DNA from 2 places in the Virgibacillus kekensis genome. Region 1 is predicted to be linked to the other one. Evidence: riboswitches for the same ligand, from Rfam matches in the RefSeq annotation. Region 1 holds a riboswitch; the other holds the start of a gene.
What was found. A riboswitch is a leader RNA that binds a small molecule or an ion and turns the genes downstream of it on or off. The one in region 1 is predicted to bind cobalamin.

Region 1 (3,428 bases):
TTTTTCCTGTCGACCAGGATAACTTCTCCGTTGATTAAAATGCGAGAAGCCGCTTTTGATCTTACTCGAGGAGAGTTTAACACCAAAGTGCCCATTCTAACCCATGATGAGATTGGTGAACTGGCAATGGCGTTTAATCGAATGGGAAGACAGCTGAAATTTCATATTAATGCACTTCGACAGGAAAAGGAACAATTATCCAGTATTGTAAGTTCCATGGCGGATGGGGTGATTACGCTGAACCGTAATGGTGATATGCTTGTGACCAACCCACCAGCACGTCAATTTGTTGAAGGGTTAAAATTTGAAAATAACGAACTGAATGAAGAAAGCAATAAAGCTCCTGTGCCGCTAAGTGGAATTTTACAAGACGTGATTAAGGATGAAAAAGAAGCAATACATGAAATTGATGTAAAAGGGCGTACCTGGGTGATGATCATGACACCGTTATATGACCAGTCATATGTTCGTGGAGCAGTAGCAGTAATCCGTGACATGTCTGAAGAACGGAGACTGGATAAGCTCCGCAAAGACTTTATAGCAAATGTCTCTCACGAATTAAGAACCCCGATTTCCATGCTTCAGGGTTATAGTGAGGCAATTGTGGATGATGTGGCAGACACGAAAGAGGAGAAGAATAACCTTGCACAAATCATCCATGAAGAGTCATTAAGGATGGGAAGGCTTGTTAATGAGCTTCTCGACCTGGCCAGGATGGAAGCCGGATACACGCAGCTAAATAAAGAATACGTGGATATGGACATGTATGTAGAGCGGATTATCAAGAAGTTTAGAGGTCTAGCTGATGAGAATCAAGTGAAACTACTGCTTGAGAAGGATATGCAGGTTTCTAAAATGATGATTGACCCAGATAGAATGGAACAAGTGTTTACAAACCTGATTGATAACGCTATTCGCCATACAAATAAAGAAGGGAAAGTGAAAGTAAGAGTAACCAGTGATGAAGATAGCTTGTCAGTATCGGTTGAGGATAATGGAAGTGGTATATCCGAAGAAGACCTTCCTTTCGTGTTTGAGAGGTTTTATAAAGCTGATAAATCACGCACACGTAACAGTAAGAAAAAAGGAACGGGTCTCGGGCTTGCTATTGCCAAAAATATTGTCGAAGCCCATAACGGCACAATAACTGTAAACAGTAAACCTGGTGAAGGAACAACTTTTTCGTTTAAACTTCCTTTACAAGATGACCGATTATGATATGATTAAATAGAATTGAATACAATGAACAGAAATTGGTGCACATGCTTAATAGGGAATCCGGTGAAAGGCCGGAACTGTCCTCGCAACTGTAAGTGATGTACGAAACAGGCGCAATCCACTGTATGCTGGCCATATGGGAAGGGACCTGGAGTAGGAAAATGTCACAAGTCAGTAGACCTGCCAATTTCTAAGGTTTCAATGCTTCGAGGGTATGAGCGATTGGGACGACCGAATACATTACGTATGTGAAAGTTTGTGTATCGATTGTCTTAAGCTGACTCCTGAGAGTTCAGCTTTTTTGTTGGATTTATTTAACAAAAAGATACATAGGCACTATGTTTTTGTCGGTTGCCAACTTCCGCTACTCCTCAAAAAATAAAGGGAGGAATGGGAAATGAAGAAAAAGTTTTTTCGTGTTTCGGCGTTATTATTCTTAATAATCGGTTTGCTGGTGGGATGTGGGACCGATAACCAGGAACAAGAACAATCACAAGCCAGCAATCAGAATGAAAGCACTCAATCATCCGGTGAAAATACCGAACAAAAGAGTGAAGACACAGTAACTGTTACGATTTCGAAAAATAATGGTGAGAAGCAAATTAAAGAAAAAGAGATTGAGATTAAAGACGGGGCAATCCTCATGGAAGTAATGAAAGAAAACTTTGAGATTAAAGAGGATGGAGGATTTATCACTTCCATTAATGGCATAGCACCTGGGAAAGATGAAAAGAAGGCGTGGATGTATACTGTTAACGGAGAAATGGCAAAAGTTGGTGCTACCGAGTTGGAACTTTCACCAGGGGACAAAGTAGTTTTTGACCTGCAAGCATATTAATTATGCTGGTAGCAGGGAATGGTGTAAATGAACACTTATAAACTTACATTACTTGCTTTACTTGCGGCCCTGGCAGTTGTGGGGCGGGCAGTGTTTGTCTTTCTCCCGAACGTTCAGCCAGTCACTGCATTAATCATTATATCTGGGCTATTGCTTGGCCCATTATCTGCGGTGATATTAGCGATCCTAACAACGTTTTTGTCGAATATGATACTGGGTATGGGAATCTGGACAATATGGCAAATAGTTTCCTGGGGATTAATCGGTATTTTAAGCGGTTTTCTCGGTAAAATCCCTGGCAGGGTACCACTTCCTGTACTTGCCATCTTTGCTGTATTCAGCGGATATCTTTATGGATTTATTATTTCCTTAACAATGTATTCCATGGTCGGAGAATTCTGGCCGTACTATCTGTCCAGCCTTCCGTTTGATACCTATCATGCGATTGGCAACGGAGTATTCATTTTTATGCTATATCCAGCGATTCAATATTTATTTAAAAAATATGCCAATAATCGATTTCATCTGCAAAATACCAACTGAATGAGGTTGGTATTTTTGCTGTTTTGGAATATAGTATTACTATATTGTAACTTTTAACGCTCCAAAGCGACTATTCAAGTGAACGGGGGATCGAAATGAAAGCCGTTTTTGAAAAGATTTATGATGAATATCATCAGGACTTGTATCAATTTATATTTTATATGGTAAAAGATAAAGAAACATGTGAGGACCTCGTTCAGGAAGTATATATTAAAGTAATTAATTCCTATGACTCCTTTAAAGGCGACAGCAGTAAAAAAACATGGCTGTTCTCTATTGCCCGACACGTAACGATTGATTATTTCAGAAGGAAAAAGAGGAAGCGAAAAAGGATTTCGGAGTTTTTTGACTGGGGAGAGAAAGGACATTTACTTCAGGATCAGAAGCCTTTACCTGAAGAAATAGCGATTCAGAACGAGGCCGTCCAGAATGTTTATCGTTATTTAGATAAATGCACGGATGATCAAAAAAGTGTACTTATATTACGATACATACATTCGTTTTCCATTCAGGAAACTGCGGACATACTTAATTTTACTCCCAGTAAGGTAAAAACAACTCAGCACAGGGGTTTAAAAGTGCTAAGAAACTATTTGAATGAAGAGCAACAGAGAGGAGGCGATGTCTTGTGAATACGTTTGACAACGAAGATCAACAGGTAAAAGACTTGTTACAGCAAATGCCAAAAGTTGAGGACAGCATGGATAAAGATGTATTATACCAAAACATCTCCTCCGAACTCAGAGAACTGGAGAAACCTAAAAAATCAAATAAAGTGATATGGATCCCTATTGGGAGCGCCGTAGTTGCTGTATTACTAATGATTTTA
Region 2 (3,428 bases), on a different contig from region 1:
CCTTGAATAATTATCACCTCACAATAGCTTCTTTAGATTATTCATGGGACATGTGCTTGGGTGTTTGTCTAGGTGGAATATGGGCGTTTTCCTGAAAAAATCTTAAGAAATTCTTCATTTTTTTCTAAATTGAATTTAAGAACTCCAGTTTATACTGAAGATATTCATAAAAAAACACATGATTAGGGACGGAGGGACAGGCTCCTTGTACCTCCGTCCCACTTTACTGCCTCTTCATCTTTATGTGATTTAAAAAATGGAATAAAGGGTATTTATGTTTATGTATCCAATTCAAAAAAAGATGAGAAAAGGAGGCGGTCGGGCAATGACCAATGACATGCATTACGGTAAGGACTATAAAGTTGTTCCAGCCACTTCTACCAAAAGCGGTACATTTGAGAAGATAGCGGAAGATTTATGGTATCAAACCATTCAAATTGTAAATTTATGCTATGTAACTAATCCAATCGACAACAAATGGGTATTGATTGATGCGGGGATGCCAAAGTCAGCGAACAATATCATTGACCACGTTACCGAAAAGTTTGGGAAAGACTATCCACCTGCGGCGATTGTGTTGACTCATGGACACTTCGACCATGTAGGAGGGCTTGTTGACCTTGTCAAGCACTGGAACGTTCCAGTTTATGCTCATGAGAAGGAACTTCCTTATCTTCGTGGGGAACAGGCTTACCCTGAACCGGATACTTCTGTAGAGGGCGGCATGGTAGCGAAAATGTCTAAATTCTTTCCAACAGACCCGATTGAACTTGGAGATATGGTAAAACCGCTCCCTGCAGACGGAAGTGTCCCATACCTAGAGGAATGGAAATGGATTCATACCCCTGGCCACACTCCAGGCCATGTCTCATTTTGGAGAGAGAAAGACCAAACATTAATTGTTGGAGATGCTTTCGTTACTGTAAAACAAGAAAACTTATATGACGTGATGGTACAGAATAAGGAAATCAGTGGGCCTCCCCGTTATTTAACACCAGATTGGAAGGAATCTCAAATATCGGTCGAAAAATTGAGAAATCTTCATCCAAAATTGGCTATCACGGGTCATGGCCTGCCAATGGAAGGTGAAGATATGACCAAAAACCTTGACTATTTGGCAAAAAACTTCAAGAAAATAGCGGTTCCTGATCATGGACGTTATGTAGAGACGGACAAGGGGACAGGCACCGTGTCCCAGTACAGGAAATGAAGTAAAAGGAACTTCCCGGTCGGGAGGTTCCTTTTTTGAATGAGGGGGACAAGGTGCCTGTCCCCTTGTCCCTTCAATTAGATAATAAGTCTTAATTGAATTACCTTATCGCTTTAATAAACTTCCAAACTTGAAGCAGTGTAAGGGCGCGGAGGATTTATGGAAGACATAAAAAATTGGAGCTCTCTTAGATTTCACTAGGGACTTAACTCCTGATTATTGTTTTTTTGTTGCAGAAGCTATAATCCTGTGATACTCTATCAATACAATATATTGTGATTAATATTTACTTTACAACTATATATAGTACAAACGAGTTGAAGGTGACATTTGTTGTCTTAAAAGGGAACCCAGTGAAATTCTGGGACTGTCCCCGCAACTGTAAGTGTGGACGAACGAGATTTCCACTGTACCGATTGCTTCACGGCAACGGTACGGGAAGGACTCCAGTAGGGTGAAGCACGAGTCAGGAGACCTGCCTTAACTTGTAGTTTCAATTCCTCGGGGTAAGAGAAGGTGAAACGATAGAGAAGCAGATACATATTTTCTGTCGTTTTATGTCCGTCTATCCTTTGGGTAGGCGGATTTTTTTAGTAGTAAATGCTTTCTTACTCCATAGGTGCAACAAAGGGCTTTCGCCATTAATGCTTGGCGAAAATATGAATTTTAGGGAGGTAATGAAATGACAATCATAGCAGCAAGGGGTTTATCGCAATTGATTGATCACGCAACAGAAGGTCTAAAAGTAGACAAAAATGTATTAATGGAGAAGCTTAACCCGGAAACGAAACCGGATGATTTAATTAAACATGCTCTGGAAAACATCGATGAAGCCAATCCTGATTGGACATTTGTCGCCAGCAGGATCTATTTACGTCAACTTTATAAACGCGCCGCGGAAAACAGGCGGTATGATGCTAATTTACGGTATGGAAATTTTCATCAATTAATTGAGTCTCTAACTGAAAAAGGGATTTACTCCGAGCGACTTTTGACAAAGTATACCAAAAAAGAAATCGACTTTTTTGCCAGAGTTATTGATCCGAAGCAGGACTTGTTATTTAACTATCTGGGATTATATACGATGGCAACCCGCTATATGGCAACAGACCATGATAAAAATACATATGAGCTGCCGCAGGAGCGCTGGATGATAATTGCAATGTATTTAATGCAAGATGAAAGTCAGGTTTATCGCAGTCAATATGTCATCGAAGCGTACTGGGCATTAAGTAACCTGTATATGACAGTCGCAACACCAACGTTAACGAATGCCGGCAAATCACATGGCCAGCTTTCAAGTTGTTTCATTGATACGGTGGATGACAGCTTGCAGTCCATTTATGACAGCAATACCGACATTGCCAAACTTTCTAAAAATGGCGGTGGGATTGGTGTTTATATGGGGAAGATCCGAAGCCGTGGCAGTTCAATTAAGGGCTATAAGAACATGTCAAGCGGGGTTGTTCCGTGGATTAAACAGCTTAACAATACAGCGGTCAATGTCGATCAGTTAGGAACCCGTAAAGGCGCAATTGCCATATATTTAGATATCTGGCACAAGGACATTGAACCTTTTCTTGATCTGAAATTAAATAATGGGGACGATCGGCTTCGGGCTCATGATATTTTTACTGGGGTCTGTCTGCCTGATTATTTTATGGAAAAGGTTGAGGAGCGAGGAGACTGGTATCTATTTGACCCGCATGAGGTTCGGCAGGTGATGGGGTACTCGCTCGAAGATTTTTATGATGAAGAAAGAGGACACGGTACTTGGCGTGAGCGCTACCTGGAATGTGTTCACTCGGCTGAATTAACCAAGAAAGTCGTCCCTGCGATTGACATTATGAAACGGATAATGAAATCCCAACTCGAATCGGGAACACCTTTCATGTTTTACCGGGATGAGGTCAACCGGAATAATAATAATTCGCACAATGGTATGATCTATTGTTCCAACCTGTGTACAGAAATTACCCAGAATCAGTCTCCGACAGAGTTTCTGGAAGAATTTGTAGAATTGGACGATACGATTGTAAAAAAATACAAAACAGGCGATTATGTCGTATGTAACCTTAGCTCAATTAATCTAGGACGGGCAGTGCCTGATAAGGTGCTTGAACGACTCATAAAAATTCAGGTACGGATGCTTGATAACGTAATTGATATAAACACGCTGCCGCTTAAACAAACGCAAATGACCAATCAGAAATACCGC

Region 2: another riboswitch for cobalamin. It lies ahead of ACFO3D_RS18010 (ribonucleoside-diphosphate reductase subunit alpha); the one in region 1 lies ahead of ACFO3D_RS04270 (DUF4430 domain-containing protein).

Annotation. Positions count from the first base shown of each region.
Region 1 is NZ_JBHSFU010000003.1:566,856-570,283, reverse strand. It holds gene ACFO3D_RS04275 (ATP-binding protein) at 1-1,218, shown strand, start outside; cobalamin riboswitch at 1,238-1,420, shown strand; gene ACFO3D_RS04270 (DUF4430 domain-containing protein) at 1,616-2,056, shown strand; gene ACFO3D_RS04265 (ECF transporter S component) at 2,084-2,599, shown strand; gene sigX (RNA polymerase sigma factor SigX) at 2,695-3,231, shown strand; gene ACFO3D_RS04255 (hypothetical protein) at 3,228-3,428, shown strand, end outside.
Region 2 is NZ_JBHSFU010000015.1:69,897-73,324, forward strand. It holds gene ACFO3D_RS18000 (YqcI/YcgG family protein) at 1-8, opposite strand, end outside; gene ACFO3D_RS18005 (MBL fold metallo-hydrolase) at 326-1,210, shown strand; cobalamin riboswitch at 1,514-1,707, shown strand; gene ACFO3D_RS18010 (ribonucleoside-diphosphate reductase subunit alpha) at 1,974-3,428, shown strand, end outside.